DNA from 3 places in the Bradyrhizobium sp. Ken51 genome. Region 2 is predicted to be linked to each of the others. Evidence: predicted binding sites of a transcription regulator. Region 2 holds the regulator's gene; each other region holds the start of a gene.
What was found. Region 2 encodes PhoB, which activates phosphate uptake and scavenging genes when phosphate is short. Its sites were predicted from a motif close to TGTCATNNANCTGTCAT; they were not measured.

Region 1 (4,998 bases), on a different contig from region 2:
GAACACCATGGCGATGTCGCGGTCGGCGGGCTCGATCTGGTTGACGATGCGGCCGCCGATGTCGATCTCGCCGCCGGTGACGGTTTCGAGGCCTGCGACCATGCGCAGCAATGTCGACTTGCCGCAGCCGGATGGGCCGACCAGCACGCAGAATTGTCCGTCGCCGACATCGACGTTGACGCCCTTGATGGCCTCGAAGCCGCCGGGATAGGTCTTGCGGACGTTGCGCAGGGTGACGTTAGCCATGAGATTTACTTTTCCGTCTCCACGAGTCCGCGCACGAATAATTTCTGCATCGCTACGACGACGAACACCGGCGGCAGCATCGCCAGCACGGCGGTCGCCATCACGATCGGCCATTCGGTCAGCGCGTCGGTGGTGGTGATCATCTTGCGGATGCCGACCTGGATGGTCTGCATGTCGTCGCGGGTGGTGATCAGCAGCGGCCAGAGATATTGATTCCAGCCGAGGATGAAGAGGATCACGAACAGCGCCGCCATGTTGGTGCGCGACAGCGGCAGCAGCGTATCCCAAAAGAAGCGCAGGGGACCGGCGCCGTCGATGCGGGAGGCCTCCAGCAGCTCGTCCGGCACGGTCATGAAGAACTGGCGGAACAGCAGCGTCGCGGTGGCCGAGGCGATCAGCGGCAGCGACAGGCCGGCGTAGCTGTCGAGCATGTGGAGATCAGCGACGATCTTGTAGGTCGGATAGATGCGCACCTCGACCGGCAGCATCAGCGTGATGAAGATGATCCAGAAGATCGGCATCCGGAACGGAAAGCGGAAATAGACGATCGCATAAGCCGAGATGATAGAGATCGAGATCTTGCCGACTGCGATCAGCAGCGCCATCACCAGGGAGTTCAGCATCATGTTGCCGACGGGCTCGCGGGTCGAGCCGCTCGTGCCGACGAAAATGGTCTGGTAGTAGACCTCGAAGAAATGACCGCCCGGCAGCAGCGACATCTGCCCGTTGGCGATCAGCGCGTTGTCCTGCGTCGAGGCGACGAACGCGATGTAGACCGGGAAGGCGACGATCGCGATCCCGATCCAGAGGATGATATGGGCGATGTAGCGCCGGAAGCCCTCTTCCTCGACCATCAGTAGGTCACCTTGCGTTCGACGAAGCGGAACTGGATTCCGGTGAGCACGATGACCATGACCATCAGGATCACCGACTGCGCCGCCGAGCTGCCGAGATTGCCGCCGAGCAGTCCGTCGGAATAGACCTTGTAGACCAGCGTGACCGTCGACGTTCCCGGACCGCCGCGGGTCATGGTGTCGATGATGCCGAACGTGTCGAAGAAGGCGTAGACGATGTTGACCACCAGCAGGAAGAAGATGGTCGGCGACAGCAGCGGGAAGGTCACGGTCCAGAACCGCCGCATCGGACGGGCGCCGTCGATCGCGGCGGCCTCGAACACGCTCTTCGGGATCGCCTGCAGGCCGGCGAGGAAGAACAGGAAATTATAGGAGATCTGTTTCCAGGCGGCGGCGAGGATGATCAACGCCGCGGCCTGGTCGCCATCGAGCAGCGGATTCCAGTCGATGCCCATATTGCGTAGATAGCGCGAGAGCACGCCGAGCGAGGGATGCAGCATGAAGATCCAGAGCACGCCGACGACCGGCGGCGCCACCGCATAGGGCCAGATTAGCAGCGTGCGGTAGAGCATCGAGCCACGCAGCGGCTTGTCCGCCATCACGGCGAGCAGCAGCGCGAAGGACAGCGACGAGACGGCGATCGCGAACGAGAAGAAGAACGTTCGGACGATCGCCTCGAAATAAGCCGCGTCCTTGAACAGCTCGATGTAATTTTCGAACCAGACAAAGGTGGTCGACAGCCCAAACGCATCCTGGAGCAGGAAGGACTGGATCACCGCTTGCAGGGCCGGCCAATAGAAGAAAATCAGGACGATCGCGAGCTGCGGCGCAACCAGCGCGTACGGCAACAGCCTTGACTGGAAAATGGCTTGCTTTTGCATGATGCCAGCAGAGCGGCAGGCCGGGTCGCGGCCTGCCGCTCATTGCCTCACTTGACGGCGGTCTTTTCGAACTGCCGCAGCATCGTGTTGCCGCGCTCGACGGCGGCATCCAGCGCCTGCTTGGCGGTCTTCTTGCCGGCCAGCGCCTGCTCGATCTCTTCCGACCAGACGTCACGCAGCTGAACCATGTTGCCGAGGCGCAGACCGCGCGAATTCTCGGTCGGCTCCTTGTTGGTCAGCTCCAGCAGCGGGGTCTCGAGGTAGGGCTGATCCTTGTAGAAGCCCTCGGCCTTGGCCTTCTCATAAGCAGCCTTGGTGATCGGCAGGTAGCCTGAGGCCTTGTGGATATAGACCTGGCGATCGGTGTCCGAGAGGAAGGTCAGGAACTTCGCGACGCCCTTGTATTCGTCGGCCGACTTGCCGCCCATCACCCACAGCGAAGCGCCGCCGATGATCGAGTTCTGCGGCGCGCCCTTGACGTCCGGATAATACGGCATCGGCACGGCGGTGAAGGCGAACTTGGCCTGCGCCTTGACGTTGCCGAAGAACGCCGACGAGGTCAGATAGATCGGGCATTCGCCGGAGGTGAAGCGGCCCTCGCCGGTGTTGGTGCGGCCGGCGTAGTCATAGGTCTTGGTCTTCTGCAGCTCGACCAGGGTTTCGAGATGCTTGACCTGAAGCGGACCGTTGAACTCGAGCACGGTGTCGAAGCCGTCGAGGCCGTTGGCCTTGCTGGCGAGCGGCACGTTGTGCCAGGCGGAGAGCTGCTCGAGATTGACCCAGGTGATCCAGGAGCCCGAGAAGCCGCAGGTGTCATGACCGGCAGCCTTCAGCTTCTTGGCGGCCTCGAACGTTTCGGGCCAGGTCTTCGGGATCTCGACGTTCGCCTTCTTCAGCTCGTCGAGGTTCACCCACATCACGGTCGAGGACGAGTTGAAGGGGAATGAGAGCATCTCGCCCTTCGACGTCGAATAATAGCCGGTGATGGCGGGCAGGTAGATCTTGGGATCGAACTTCTCGCCGGCGTCGGCCATCAGCTTGTAGACGGGCTTCACGGCGCCGGTCGCGGCCATCATGGTCGCGGTGCCGACCTCGAACACCTGCATGATGTGCGGGGCATTACCGGCGCGGAACGCCGCGATGCCGGCGTTCATCGTATCGGGATAGTTGCCCTTGTAGGTCGGGATCACCTTGTAGTCGCTCTGCGACGCGTTGAAGTCGGTGGCGAGCTTGACGATGACGTCATTGTTGGCGCCGGTCATCGCGTGCCACCACTGGATTTCGGTCGCGGCCAAGGCCGGCGGGGCCGAGAGTCCAACCGTGAGTGTAATAGCGGCAGCCGCTCCAAAGTGTCGAAGAGCCATCAAGTAAACCTCCCTTGGCCGTTCTCTTAGGCCGTCAAAAATGATCGCTTGCGCTAGCAGCGCCATATGACGTTCACATGACTGTGTAAGCGGCCGAAACGAAAGCGGCAAGCGCTGGAAAAGGGAAGCCGTCAAATAGGCGAATGCCGCGCGCGCATCGTCCTCCGTTCGCGGTGCACAGAGCGCCCGCGCCGCAGTGCGGCATTGCCGTGGGATGTGGAAGGCGAGGGCCCTAGCGCTTGCGCTCGGGTCCGCAGACCGTGCCCTGCTCGACCATCGCGTCGATCTCGGACGTCGAATAGCCGAACTCGCCCAGCACCTCGGCTGCGTGCTGGCTGAATTTCGGCGGCAGGCGACGCAGGCTTGGCTTGCTGCGATCGAGCCGGATCGGGGACGCCACGCCCTTGTACCAGTCCTTCTCGATAATATCGCCGCGCGCGATTGTGTGCGGGTTGGTCAACGCCTGGTCGATCTTCTGCACGGGGCCTGCGGGCAGGCCCGCGGCGAGCAGGCGATTGCACAGCGACTCGGCCTCGTGCTGACTGAACACGGCGGCGAGCTCGGCCCGCAGCGCTTCGCGATTGGCGATGCGGTCCTTGTTGCGCGCAAAGCGCGGATCGGTGCCTAGCTCGGGCTTGCCGATCTCCTTGGCGAGCTTGCGGAAGGTGCCGTCATTGCCGACGCCGATGAAGATATTGTCGGTCTTGGTCGGGAAAATCGCATAGGGCACGAGGTTGGGATGCTCGTTGCCGGTGAGCGAGGGCGGCTTGCCATGCATGAAATAATTCGCGGTGTGCGGATGCATGATGGCGAGACCGGTCTCGTACAGCGTGGTCTCCAGGAACTGGCCCTGGCCCGAGCGCTGCCGTTCCGCCAGCGCCATCAGGATGCCGATCGCCGCATAGAGGCCGGTGCCGATATCGACCAGCGGCACGCCGATCCGCATCGGTCCGCTCTCGGGCGAGCCGGTCGCCGCGATCATGCCGGTCATGGCCTGGATGATGGCGTCATAGCCGGGATTGCCGCCGCGCGGGCCGTCGGCGCCGAAGCCGCAGATCCGGCAATGCACGAGGCGCGGGAATTTTTCGCGCAACATCTCGTTGCCGATGCCCCATTTCTCCAGCGTGCCCGGCTTGAAGTTCTCGATCAGGACGTCGGCGCTCTCCAGCATCTTGAGCAGCACGGTCCGGCCGCCCTCGGAGGCGAGGTCGAGGCCGATCGAGCGCTTGTTGCGGTTGATGCCGATGAAATAGGCCGCGTCTTCCTCGTGGAAGGGAGGGCCCCAGTCGCGCACCTCGTCGCCTGCGGGCGGCTCGACCTTGATCACGTCGGCGCCGTGGTCGGCGAGGATCTGGGTGCAATAGGGACCGCCGAGCACGCGCGTGAGATCGATGACGCGCAGGCCGCTCATTGCGCCCGTGGCAGCTCCAGAACTGACGGCTTCAGTCATGCCTTCGCGTCCCCTGTGTCGATGTGATCACAGGCCTAACGAGGTTCGTCCGAGCCGGCAATGGCTTCCCGCGTAGGGCGTCATGCAGGTCGGTCGCCGCATCCCGCGGCATGGCAAATAATCAAGGGAAGCGGCCGGCCCGAGGGGATCCGGGGTCAGCCGCTTCAGCTAACCGATCAGACGACCGTCAGGCGAACGTCGAC
Region 2 (4,998 bases):
GCCCTCCATCGGAGGGCCGAAACCTTCGAGATATTTTGCCGAACCCGTCGCAGCCAGCGTCGCCAGCGTGCGGCCGTGGAAGGCGCCTTCGAACGTGATGATGCGATAGCGCTCCGGATGCCCGTTGGAGAAGTGATGATGGCGGACCAGCTTGATCACACCTTCCAGCGCCTCGGCGCCGGAATTACAGAAGAACACGAAGTCCGCGAAACTTTCATTGCACAGGCGCGCGGCGAGCTTTTCGCCGTCCGGGCTCTGGAACAGGTTCGACATGTGCCAGAGCTTAGCGGCCTGCTCCTGCAACGCCGCGACCAGCGCCGGATGGGCATGACCGAGCGCATTCACCGCCACCCCGGAGGTGAAATCGAGATAGCGCTCGCCATTGGTCGCGATCAGCCAGCAGCCTTCGCCACGCTCGAAACCGAGGTCGGACCTGGCGAAAACGGGGAGCAAATGCGGCGCTACGCTGTTAGTCATGACGATCACTTGAATGTTGCGGACGGTGTGCGTGCATTGCGCAACGCACCATCGACCGGCCCGGAAAACGAAACGTGCCGCCTCTTGAGGGCGGCACGCACGACTATCTTAGGCCCGGTGAAACCGGTGTCAATGCCGCCCGGAAAGCCTCGCGAAACGCTGGATCCGTAGTCTTGCGGTGCCGATTTTGCGGGATTTCACCACGGAACATGTGGAAGCGAGTCGGCGGACTCTTGCGCGGGAGTCACGCCATATTGTAGCGTTTGGATTGTCAGATACGACATCTCGTGCAGTGGTTCTGATCTCTAAGTCCTTATGTACCGGCGTAAACGTTCGGGCGTTCTAGTCACGCCCGGCGAGCCTTAAGGGATTCTGGCGGCACGGGTTTTTGAAGGCTTAGGCATTCGCTGCGAGGCCCCAGGATGGCTGGCGCGCAGCGAGGGAAAGGGTGCAATGACGGTTTTGACCTGGTCCGATGATCGCGTCGAGCAGCTGAAAAAGCTCTGGGAGGCCGGACTTTCGGCCAGCCAGATCGCGGCGGAGCTCGGCAATGTGACCCGCAATGCCGTGATCGGCAAAGTGCACAGGCTCGGCCTTTCGGGCCGCGCCAAGAGCCCGTCATCGGCAGCGCCCCGGCCGCGCAAGGCGCGCCCCGCGCAGCACATGATGCGGGTGAGCCGCCCGATCTCGCGCGGCAACACCGCGCTGGCGCAGGCCTTCGAGGTCGAGGCTGAGCCGGATCCGGTCACCTACGACAACGTGGTGCCGATGAGCCAGAGGCTGTCGCTGCTGGAATTGAACGAGGCGACCTGCCACTGGCCGGTCGGCGATCCCTCGAGCCCGGACTTCTTCTTCTGCGGTGGCCGGGCGCTGTCCGGCCTGCCCTATTGCGCCCAGCACTCGCGCGTTGCCTACCAGCCGGCGTCCGATCGGCGCCGCGCACCGGTGAAGCCGGGTCCGCGGTAAGTCAGTTTCGATTTCAGGATCGAGCCGTGACGCGATGACGGCTCAAAAATAATGAATGTCGTCCCGGCGAAGGCCGGGACCCATACTCCGAGCACGTAGTTGTTGTGCGAAAGGGTAACTCCGAGTCTTCGCCAAACCGCGCCCTGTGGTTATGGATCCCGGCCTTCGCCGGGACGACATCGGAGATTGTGGCGGCAGCGCTAGATCACCTGCCAACATCACACCGCAAAATCTCCTACACCTGCTCCGCCTTGGCAAACCGATCATCCAGCGCGTAGCCGGCGCCGCGGACGGTGCGGATCGGGTCCTGCTCGCGGCCGAGGTTGAGCAGCTTGCGCAGGCGGCCGATATGTACGTCGACGGTCCGCTCGTCGATATAGATGTCGCGGCCCCAGACGCTGTCGAGCAATTGCTCGCGCGAGAACACCCGGCCCGGATGCTCCAGGAAGAACTCCAGCAGGCGATATTCGGTCGGACCGAGATCGATCGGCCGACCCGAGCGCGCCACGCGGCGCTTGTCGCGGTCGAGCTCAATGTCGCCAAAAGCAAGTACGGTGGCGAGCCGCTCGGGGCTCGCGCGCCGCAGCAGGCCTTTCACGCGCGCCAGCAGCTCCGGCACCGAGAACGGCTTGACGATGTAATCGTCGGCGCCGGTCGCAAGACCCCGCACCCGCTCGCTCTCCTCGCCGCGCGCGGTGAGCATGATGATCGGGAGCTGCTTGGTCTCGGGACGGGTGCGAAGCCGCCGGCACAATTCGATGCCTGACAGGCCCGGCAGCATCCAGTCGAGCACGATCAGATCGGGGATGTGCTCCTTGAGGCGGGTGTCGGCGTCGTCGCCGCGCATCACCGTCTCGACGTCATAGCCATCGCCTTCGAGGTTGTAGCGGAGAAGCTCGGTCAGAGCTTCCTCGTCCTCAACCACCATAATGCGTGCGCCCATCGGGTCGTCGCTCCTTAAGTCTTCAGGTGTTCGGTACCGTGTTGGCGAAGGTCGTCATGTCGCCCTTCGGCCGCTTGTCGGTGATCGCCTGGCCCTCGATCATGTAGAACACGGTCTCGGCGATGTTGGTGGCGTGGTCGCCGATCCGCTCGATGTTCTTGGCGCAGAACATCAGGTGAATACAGAACGAGATATTGCGCGGATCCTCCATCATGTAGGTGAGGAGCTCGCGGAACAGCGAGGTGCAGATGGCGTCGACCTCCTCGTCGCCCTTCCACACCGCCATCGCCGCCGGGAGATCATGCGCGGCATAGGCGTCCAGCACCGACTTGACCTGCTGCTGCACGAGGTCGGTCATGTGCTCGAGGCCGCGGAACAGCTTGAGCGGATGGAAGTCCGTCTCCAGCGCGGCGACGCGCTTGCCCATGTTCTTGGCGAGGTCGCCGATGCGCTCGAGATCGGTCGCGACGCGCATGGCGCCGACGATCTCGCGCAAATCGACCGCCATCGGCTGACGGCGGGCGATGGTGAGCACCGCACGCTCCTCGATGCGCTTCTGCAGCGCGTCCAGCTCGGTGTCGATGGCGACGACACGCTGGCCGAGCGGGACGTCGCGGCGGATCAGCGCGTCGACGGACTCGACGATCATGCGCTCGGCGATGCCACCCATCTCGGCGACCAGGCGGGTGAGTTCCTGGAGGTCGGTATCGAAGGCCTTTGCGGTATGTTCAGAACCCATGTCGCGTCTCCTAGCCGAACCGGCCGGTGATGTAATCCTGCGTGCGCCGGTCGGTCGGCGACGTGAAGATCTTGCTGGTGTCGTCGAACTCGATCAGCTCGCCGAGATACATGAAGGCGGTCTTGTCGGAGACGCGCGCCGCCTGCTGCATGTTGTGAGTGACGATCGCGATCGTGTAATCCTCGGATAGCTCCTGGATCAGCTCCTCGACCTTGGCGGTCGAGATCGGGTCGAGCGCCGAGCAGGGTTCGTCGAACAAGATCACCTCGGGCCTCACCGCGACGGTGCGGGCGATGCAGAGGCGCTGCTGCTGGCCGCCGGAGAGCGACAGGCCGGAGGCGTTGAGCTTGTCCTTGACCTCGTTCCACAGCGCGCCGCCGCGCAGCGCCTTTTCGACGCGGCCGTCCATCTCGGACTTCGAGATCTTCTCATAGAGACGGATGCCGAACGCGATGTTCTCGTAGATCGTCATCGGGAACGGCGTCGGCTTCTGGAACACCATACCGACGCGGGCGCGCAGCAAATTGAGGTCCAGCTTGCCGTCCAGGATGTTGGTCTGATCGAGCATGAGCTGACCGGTGGCGCGCTGGCCGGGATAGAGGTCGTACATCCGGTTGAAGATGCGCAGCAGGGTCGACTTGCCGCAGCCCGACGGACCGATGAACGCCGTGACGCGGTTGGCGCCGAGCGTCAGGTTGATGTTCTTCAGCGCGTGGTGCTCGCCGTAATAGAAATTCAGGTTGCGTACGGTCACCTTGGGCGGCGCCTCCGGCAGCACCGGCGCGTGGGGCAGCCCACCGGCCGCGCTCATCGATACGGAAAGATCACTCATTTTGCGGTCCTCTCGGCGCCAAGGATGCGCGCGCCAATATTAAGGGCAAGAACGGTCAGGGTGATGAGCAGCGCCCCGCTCCAGGCCAACTGCTTCCAGTAGACATAGGGGCTCTGCACGAAGTTGTTGATGGTGACCGGCAGGTTCGCCATCGTCTTGTTCAGGCCGAGGCTGAAGAACTGGTTCGACAGCGCGGTGAACAGCAGCGGCGCGGTCTCACCGGCGACGCGGGCGGTCGCGAGCAGCACGCCCGTGATGAGACCCGATCGGGCAGCACGATAAGCGATCCGTTTGATCACCAGCGAACGCGGTAGGCCGAGCGCCGAGGCCGCCTCACGCAACGCGTTCGGCACCAGCAGCAGCATGTCCTCGGTCGTGCGCAGCACCACCGGGATCACGATGACCGCGAGCGCGAGCGAGCCTGCGATCGCCGAGAAGCCGCGCATGGGCACCACCACCGCGCCGTAGATGAACAGGCCGATGATGATCGAGGGCGCCGAGAGCAGGATGTCGTTGATGAAGCGGATCACCGAGGTCAGCCGGTCATTGCGGCCGTATTCGGCAAGATAAGTGCCGGCGAACATGCCAAGCGGCGCGCCGATGCCGACGCCGATCACGGTCATGATCAGCGAGCCGACGATGGCGTTGAGCAGACCGCCCTCGTTCGATCCCGGTGGCGGCGTGTTCTCGGTGAACAGCTGGACATTGAGTCCCGCCACTCCGTTGTAGAGCAGCGTGATCAGGATCAGCGCGAGCCAGGTGACGCCGAAGGCGGTTGCGGCGATGCAGAGCCCGCGGACGACGATGTCCTTGCGACGGCGACTTGAATAGATCGGGTTCATGGCGCTAGTTCCCCGCCTTCTTTTCCAGCCGCATCAGCATCAGCCGCGCCGCTGCGAGCACGAAGAACGTCAGTACGAACAGCAGCAGGCCGAGCAGGATCAGGCCGGACTGGTGCAGGCCGTCGCTCTCCGCGAACTCGGATGCGATCGCCGCCGATATCGTGGTGCCGGGGGCGAAGATCGACGACGAGATCCGGAA
Region 3 (4,998 bases), on a different contig from region 2:
CTCGGCGGACCCGGCTCGACGCTCGCCGCGCAGCTGGCCATTGAAGATTCCGGCCTGGTCGCGAAGGGCTGGAAGATAGATATCATCTCGGGTGATCACCAGAACAAGCCCGACATCGGCACCGCGATCGCGCGGCAGTGGTTCGACGTCGACAAGGTCGACCTCATCGTCGACGTGCCGAATTCCGGCGTGGCGCTTGCGGTCAACAATGTCATCAAGGAAAAGAACGGCGTCTATATCAACTCGGGCGCGGCGACCTCGGATTTGACCAACGCGCAGTGCTCGCCCAACACGGTGCACTGGACCTACGACACCTACATGCTGGCCCACACCACCGGCCAGGCGCTGGTGAAGGCCGGCGGCGACACCTGGTTCTTCCTGACCGCGGACTACGCCTTCGGCGCGGCGCTGGAGCGCGACACCACCGCTGTCGTTACCGCAAATGGCGGCAAGGTGGTCGGCGGCGTCAAGCACCCGCTGAACACGCCGGACTTCTCGTCCTTCCTGCTCCAGGCGCAGGCCTCCAAGGCCAAGATCATCGGCCTTGCCAATGCCGGCGGCGACACCACCAACACGATCAAGCAGGCGGCTGAATTCGGCATCGTCAAGGGCGGCCAGAAGCTCGCGGCGCTGCTGCTGTTCCTCACCGACGTGAAGGCGATCGGCCTCGAGACCGCACAGGGCCTCAACTTCACCGAGACCTTCTACTGGGACATGAACGACCAGACCCGTGCGTTCTCTAAACGCTTCGCCGAGAAGATGAAGAACAACGCGCCGCCGACCATGGTGCAGGCCGGGGTCTATGCCGGCGTGCGTCACTATTTCAAGGCCCTGGAAGCGCTCGGCGGCAACCCGCATGACGGCGCCAAGGTCGTCGAGAAGATGAAGTCGATGCCGACGGAAGACGATCTGTTCGGCAAGGGCGAGATCCAGCCCAACGGCCGCACTATCCACAATGCCTATCTGTTCGAGGTGAAGAAGCCCTCCGAGTCCAAGGGACCGTGGGACTTCTACAAGCTGGTCGGCACGGTGCCGGGCGACCAGGCCTTCACGCCGCTGTCCGAGAGCAAGTGCGCTCTCTTGAAGAAGTAAGATAACCGCCCGCAGGCCATCAGGCCTGCGGGCGACTTTCAGGGAACGCCGAAGGGACCGGGTGCGGGATCGATGCAGGCTCTTTACGCTCAGCTACTGGTGGGACTGATCAACGGCTCGTTCTACGCGCTGCTCAGTCTCGGGCTTGCCGTGATCTTCGGCATGCTCAACATCATCAATTTCGCCCACGGCGCGCTCTACATGATGGGCGCGTTCGTCGCCTATTTCCTGCTGAACCTCGGCGGCATCAACTATTGGTGGGCGTTGCTGCTTGCGCCGATCATTGTCGGCATCTTCGGCATGATCCTGGAACGGACCATGCTGCAATGGCTGACCGGGCTCGATCATCTCTACGGTCTGCTCCTGACCTTCGGCATTGCGCTGATCGTGCAGGGCGTGTTCCAGAACTACTTCGGCTCCTCCGGCCTGCCTTACGCCATTCCGGATCAGCTCAAGGGCGGCATGAATCTCGGCTTCATGTTCCTGCCGGTCTATCGCGGCTGGGTCGTCATCTTCTCGCTGGTGGTCTGCATCGCGACCTGGTTCTTGATCGAGAAGACCCGGCTCGGCGCCTATTTGCGCGCCGCCACCGAAAACCCGACGCTGGTGCGCGCCTTCGGCGTCAACGTGCCGCGCATGATCACGCTGACCTACGGCCTCGGTGTCGGCCTTGCCGCGCTCGCCGGCGTGCTGTCGGCGCCGATCAACCAGGTGCGGCCGCTGATGGGCGCCGACCTCATCATCGTGGTGTTCGCGGTGGTGGTGATCGGCGGCATGGGCTCGATCATGGGCTCCATCATCACCGGCTTCGCGCTCGGTGTGATCGAGGGCCTGACCAAATATTTCTACCCCGAGGCCTCTAACACCGTCGTGTTCGTGCTCATGGTGCTGGTGCTCTTGGTGAAGCCAACGGGATTGACGGGAAGGGCGGCCTGATATGACAGCCTTGACGGACGACACGCTGCCGGTAACCCCGCGCTCGATCCGCGACGAGATGATCGTGTTCGTGGTGATGGCGCTGCTGCTGGCTTCGGTGCCATTCACCGGAGTCTACCCGTTCTTCGTGATGCAGGCGCTCTGCTTCGCGCTGCTCGCCTGCGCCTTCAACCTGCTGATCGGCTATGGCGGCTTGCTGTCCTTCGGCCATGCGATGTTCCTGGGGACGGCCGGCTATTGCAGCGCGCATGCGCTGAAGGTCTGGGCGCTGCCGCCGGAGCTCGGCATCCTCGTCGGCGTCGCCGGTGCGTTCGTGCTCTCGCTCATCACGGGCTATATCTCGATCCGCCGCCAGGGCATCTATTTCTCGATGATCACGCTGGCGCTGTCGCAGCTATTGTACTTCATCTACCTCCAGGCGCCGTTCACCCATGGCGAAGACGGCATCCAGGGCATCCCGCAGGGACGCATGTTTGGCCTGTTCGATCTGACCAAGCCGACCGTGCTCTACTACGTGGTTCTGGTCGGCTTCCTCGCCGGCTTCCTGCTGATCTTCCGCATCATCAACTCGCCGTTCGGCGAAGTCCTGAAGGCGATCCGCGAAAACGAGCCGCGCGCGATCTCGCTCGGTTACCGGACCGATCAGTACAAGTTCCTGGCTTTCGTCCTGTCGGGCACGCTGGCCGGCTTTGCCGGTGCGCTGAAAGTCTTCGTGGCGCAGAATGCCTCGCTCACCGACGTGCACTGGTCGATGTCGGGCGAAGTCGTGCTGATGACGCTTGTCGGCGGACTCGGAACCGTGTTCGGTCCCGTGGTCGGCGCCTTCGTGATCATCGCCATGCAGCAATATCTGGCGGGGTTCGGCCAATGGGTGACCGTGATTCAGGGCTCGATCTTCGTGATCTGCGTGCTCACCTTCCGCCGCGGCGTCATCGGCGAAATCGCGCATTACTTCCGGCGGTCGCTGTAAGTCATTGATATATTGGAAGATGTGTTGACGTGCGAAAGCGGTGGATGATCCGGCTCCACGGGCGTGAGGTGGCACGCGCGTGGATCGAAAATGGTCTATGACAGTTTCATGACGGCCCGCTTGGGCCAGGCCATCATCCAACCGGTAGTCTCTCCCCCATGATGCGATTGTTTCGCGCTTTCCTGCCCAAGGAAGAACGGTTCTTCGACCTGTTCGACCGCCACGCCCAGACCGTGATCCAGGGCTCGATCGCGCTCCAGAGCATGCTCAACGGGGGCGAGGAGACGCCGGTCTATTGCCAGCGCGTCAACCAGTTCGAGAACGATGCCGACAACATCACCCGTGAGGTGCTGACGGCGGTGCGCCGCACCTTCATCACCCCGTTCGACCGTGGTGACATCAAGAACCTGATCACCTCGATGGACGACGCCATCGACCAGATGCAGCAGACCGCCAAGGCCGTGATGCTGTTCGAAGTCCGCAGCTTCGAGCCGCCGATGCGGGAGATCGGCGGGCTCCTGATCGAATGCGCCAATCTGGTCGGCCGTGCGCTGCCGCTGATGCAGAAGATCGGTCAGAACGTGGCGATGCTGACCGCGATCACGGAAGAGCTGGGCAAGCTGGAAGGCCGCGTCGACGACCTCCATGATATCGGGCTGAAGGAACTGTTCCTCAAGCATCGCGACGGCAACGCGATGGATTTCATCGTCGGCGCAGAGATCTACGACCACCTCGAGAAAGTCGCCGACCGCTTCGACGACGTCGCCAACGAGATCAACAGCATCGTCATCGAGCAAGTATAGGGCAGGGCCACGCCGTGGATGTTGCGTTGGGTCTTCCCGTCCTGGTCGGATTGATCGCCGTCGCGCTGCTGTTCGACTTCCTGAACGGCCTGCACGACGCCGCCAATTCGATCGCGACCATCGTCTCGACCCGCGTGTTGCGGCCGCAATACGCGGTGTTCTGGGCCGCGTTCTTCAATTTCGTCGCCTTCTTGGTGTTCGGGCTCCACGTCGCCCAGACCATCGGCACCGGCATCATCGATCCCGCGATCGTAGATGCTCAGGTGATCTTCGCCGCGCTCGTCGGCGCCATCGTCTGGAACCTCGTGACATGGGCACTCGGCATCCCATCGTCCTCGTCTCATGCATTGATCGGTGGCTTGTTTGGTGCAGGCGTAGCCAAGGCCGGGCTTTCGGCGGCGGTCTGGAGCGGATTGTCCAAGACGGTGATCGCCATCGTGTTGTCTCCGCTGGTCGGCTTCCTGCTCGCGATGGTGCTGGTTGCGATCGTCTCCTGGGCCTCGGTGCGCTCCACGCCCTTTGCCGTGGATCGCGCCTTCCGCATCCTGCAATTCGCCTCCGCTTCGCTCTATTCGCTCGGCCATGGCGGCAACGACGCGCAGAAGACCATGGGCATCATCGCCGTGCTGCTCTATTCGCAGGGCCAGCTCGGCGGCGAATTCTTCGTCCCCTTCTGGGTGGTGCTCTCCTGCCAGGCCGCGATGGCGATGGGAACGCTGATGGGCGGCTGGCGCATCGTTCGGACCATGGGCCTGCGCATCACAAAGCTGACCCCGATGCAGGGATTTTGCGCCGAGACCGGCGGTGCCGCGACCCTGTTCATGGCGACCTTCCTCGGTGTTCCCGTCTCGACCACCCACACCATTACCGGCGCCATCGTCGGTGTCGGCGCTGCTCGCCGCCTCTCGGCGGTGCGCTGGAACGTCGCCAGCTCGATCGTCTATGCCTGGGTGATCACGATGCCGGCCTCGGCCATCGTCGCCGCGCTGAGCTGGTGGGCGGTCAAGATCTTCGTCAGGTAACCAGCTTCAGTCCGACAATCCCGGCGACGATCAGTCCGATGCTGGCGAGGCGAAACGCGGTGGCCGGCTCGCCGAACAGGATGATGCCGAGCGTCGCGGTACCGACTGCGCCGATTCCGGTCCAGACTGCATAAGCGGTTCCAATCGGGAGCGATTTGAGGGCGAGCCCGAGCAG

Region 1: a site for PhoB is predicted at 3,412-3,428, ahead of ugpB (sn-glycerol-3-phosphate ABC transporter substrate-binding protein UgpB). Genes of this name have one in related genera too.
Region 3: a site for PhoB is predicted at 3,096-3,112, ahead of AC0L27_RS05530 (DUF47 domain-containing protein). Genes of this name have one in related genera too.

The regions. Positions count from the first base shown of each region.
Region 1 is NZ_JBVVPB010000007.1:1,435-6,432, reverse strand. Features, by position in the region: gene AC0L27_RS14065 (sn-glycerol-3-phosphate import ATP-binding protein UgpC) at 1-246, opposite strand, end outside; gene ugpE (sn-glycerol-3-phosphate ABC transporter permease UgpE) at 252-1,100, opposite strand; gene ugpA (sn-glycerol-3-phosphate ABC transporter permease UgpA) at 1,100-1,981, opposite strand; gene ugpB (sn-glycerol-3-phosphate ABC transporter substrate-binding protein UgpB) at 2,029-3,345, opposite strand; gene AC0L27_RS14045 (CaiB/BaiF CoA transferase family protein) at 3,578-4,795, opposite strand; gene AC0L27_RS14040 (organic hydroperoxide resistance protein) at 4,972-4,998, opposite strand, start outside.
Region 2 is NZ_JBVVPB010000023.1:94,542-99,539, forward strand. Features, by position in the region: gene AC0L27_RS30250 (aspartate aminotransferase family protein) at 1-477, opposite strand, end outside; gene AC0L27_RS30255 (GcrA family cell cycle regulator) at 931-1,443, shown strand; gene phoB (phosphate regulon transcriptional regulator PhoB) at 1,679-2,386, opposite strand; gene phoU (phosphate signaling complex protein PhoU) at 2,409-3,125, opposite strand; gene pstB (phosphate ABC transporter ATP-binding protein PstB) at 3,136-3,957, opposite strand; gene pstA (phosphate ABC transporter permease PstA) at 3,954-4,799, opposite strand; gene pstC (phosphate ABC transporter permease subunit PstC) at 4,804-4,998, opposite strand, start outside.
Region 3 is NZ_JBVVPB010000002.1:403,928-408,925, reverse strand. Features, by position in the region: gene AC0L27_RS05545 (ABC transporter substrate-binding protein) at 1-1,092, shown strand, start outside; gene AC0L27_RS05540 (branched-chain amino acid ABC transporter permease) at 1,165-2,028, shown strand; gene AC0L27_RS05535 (branched-chain amino acid ABC transporter permease) at 2,030-2,998, shown strand; gene AC0L27_RS05530 (DUF47 domain-containing protein) at 3,157-3,801, shown strand; gene AC0L27_RS05525 (inorganic phosphate transporter) at 3,816-4,823, shown strand; gene sugE (quaternary ammonium compound efflux SMR transporter SugE) at 4,816-4,998, opposite strand, start outside.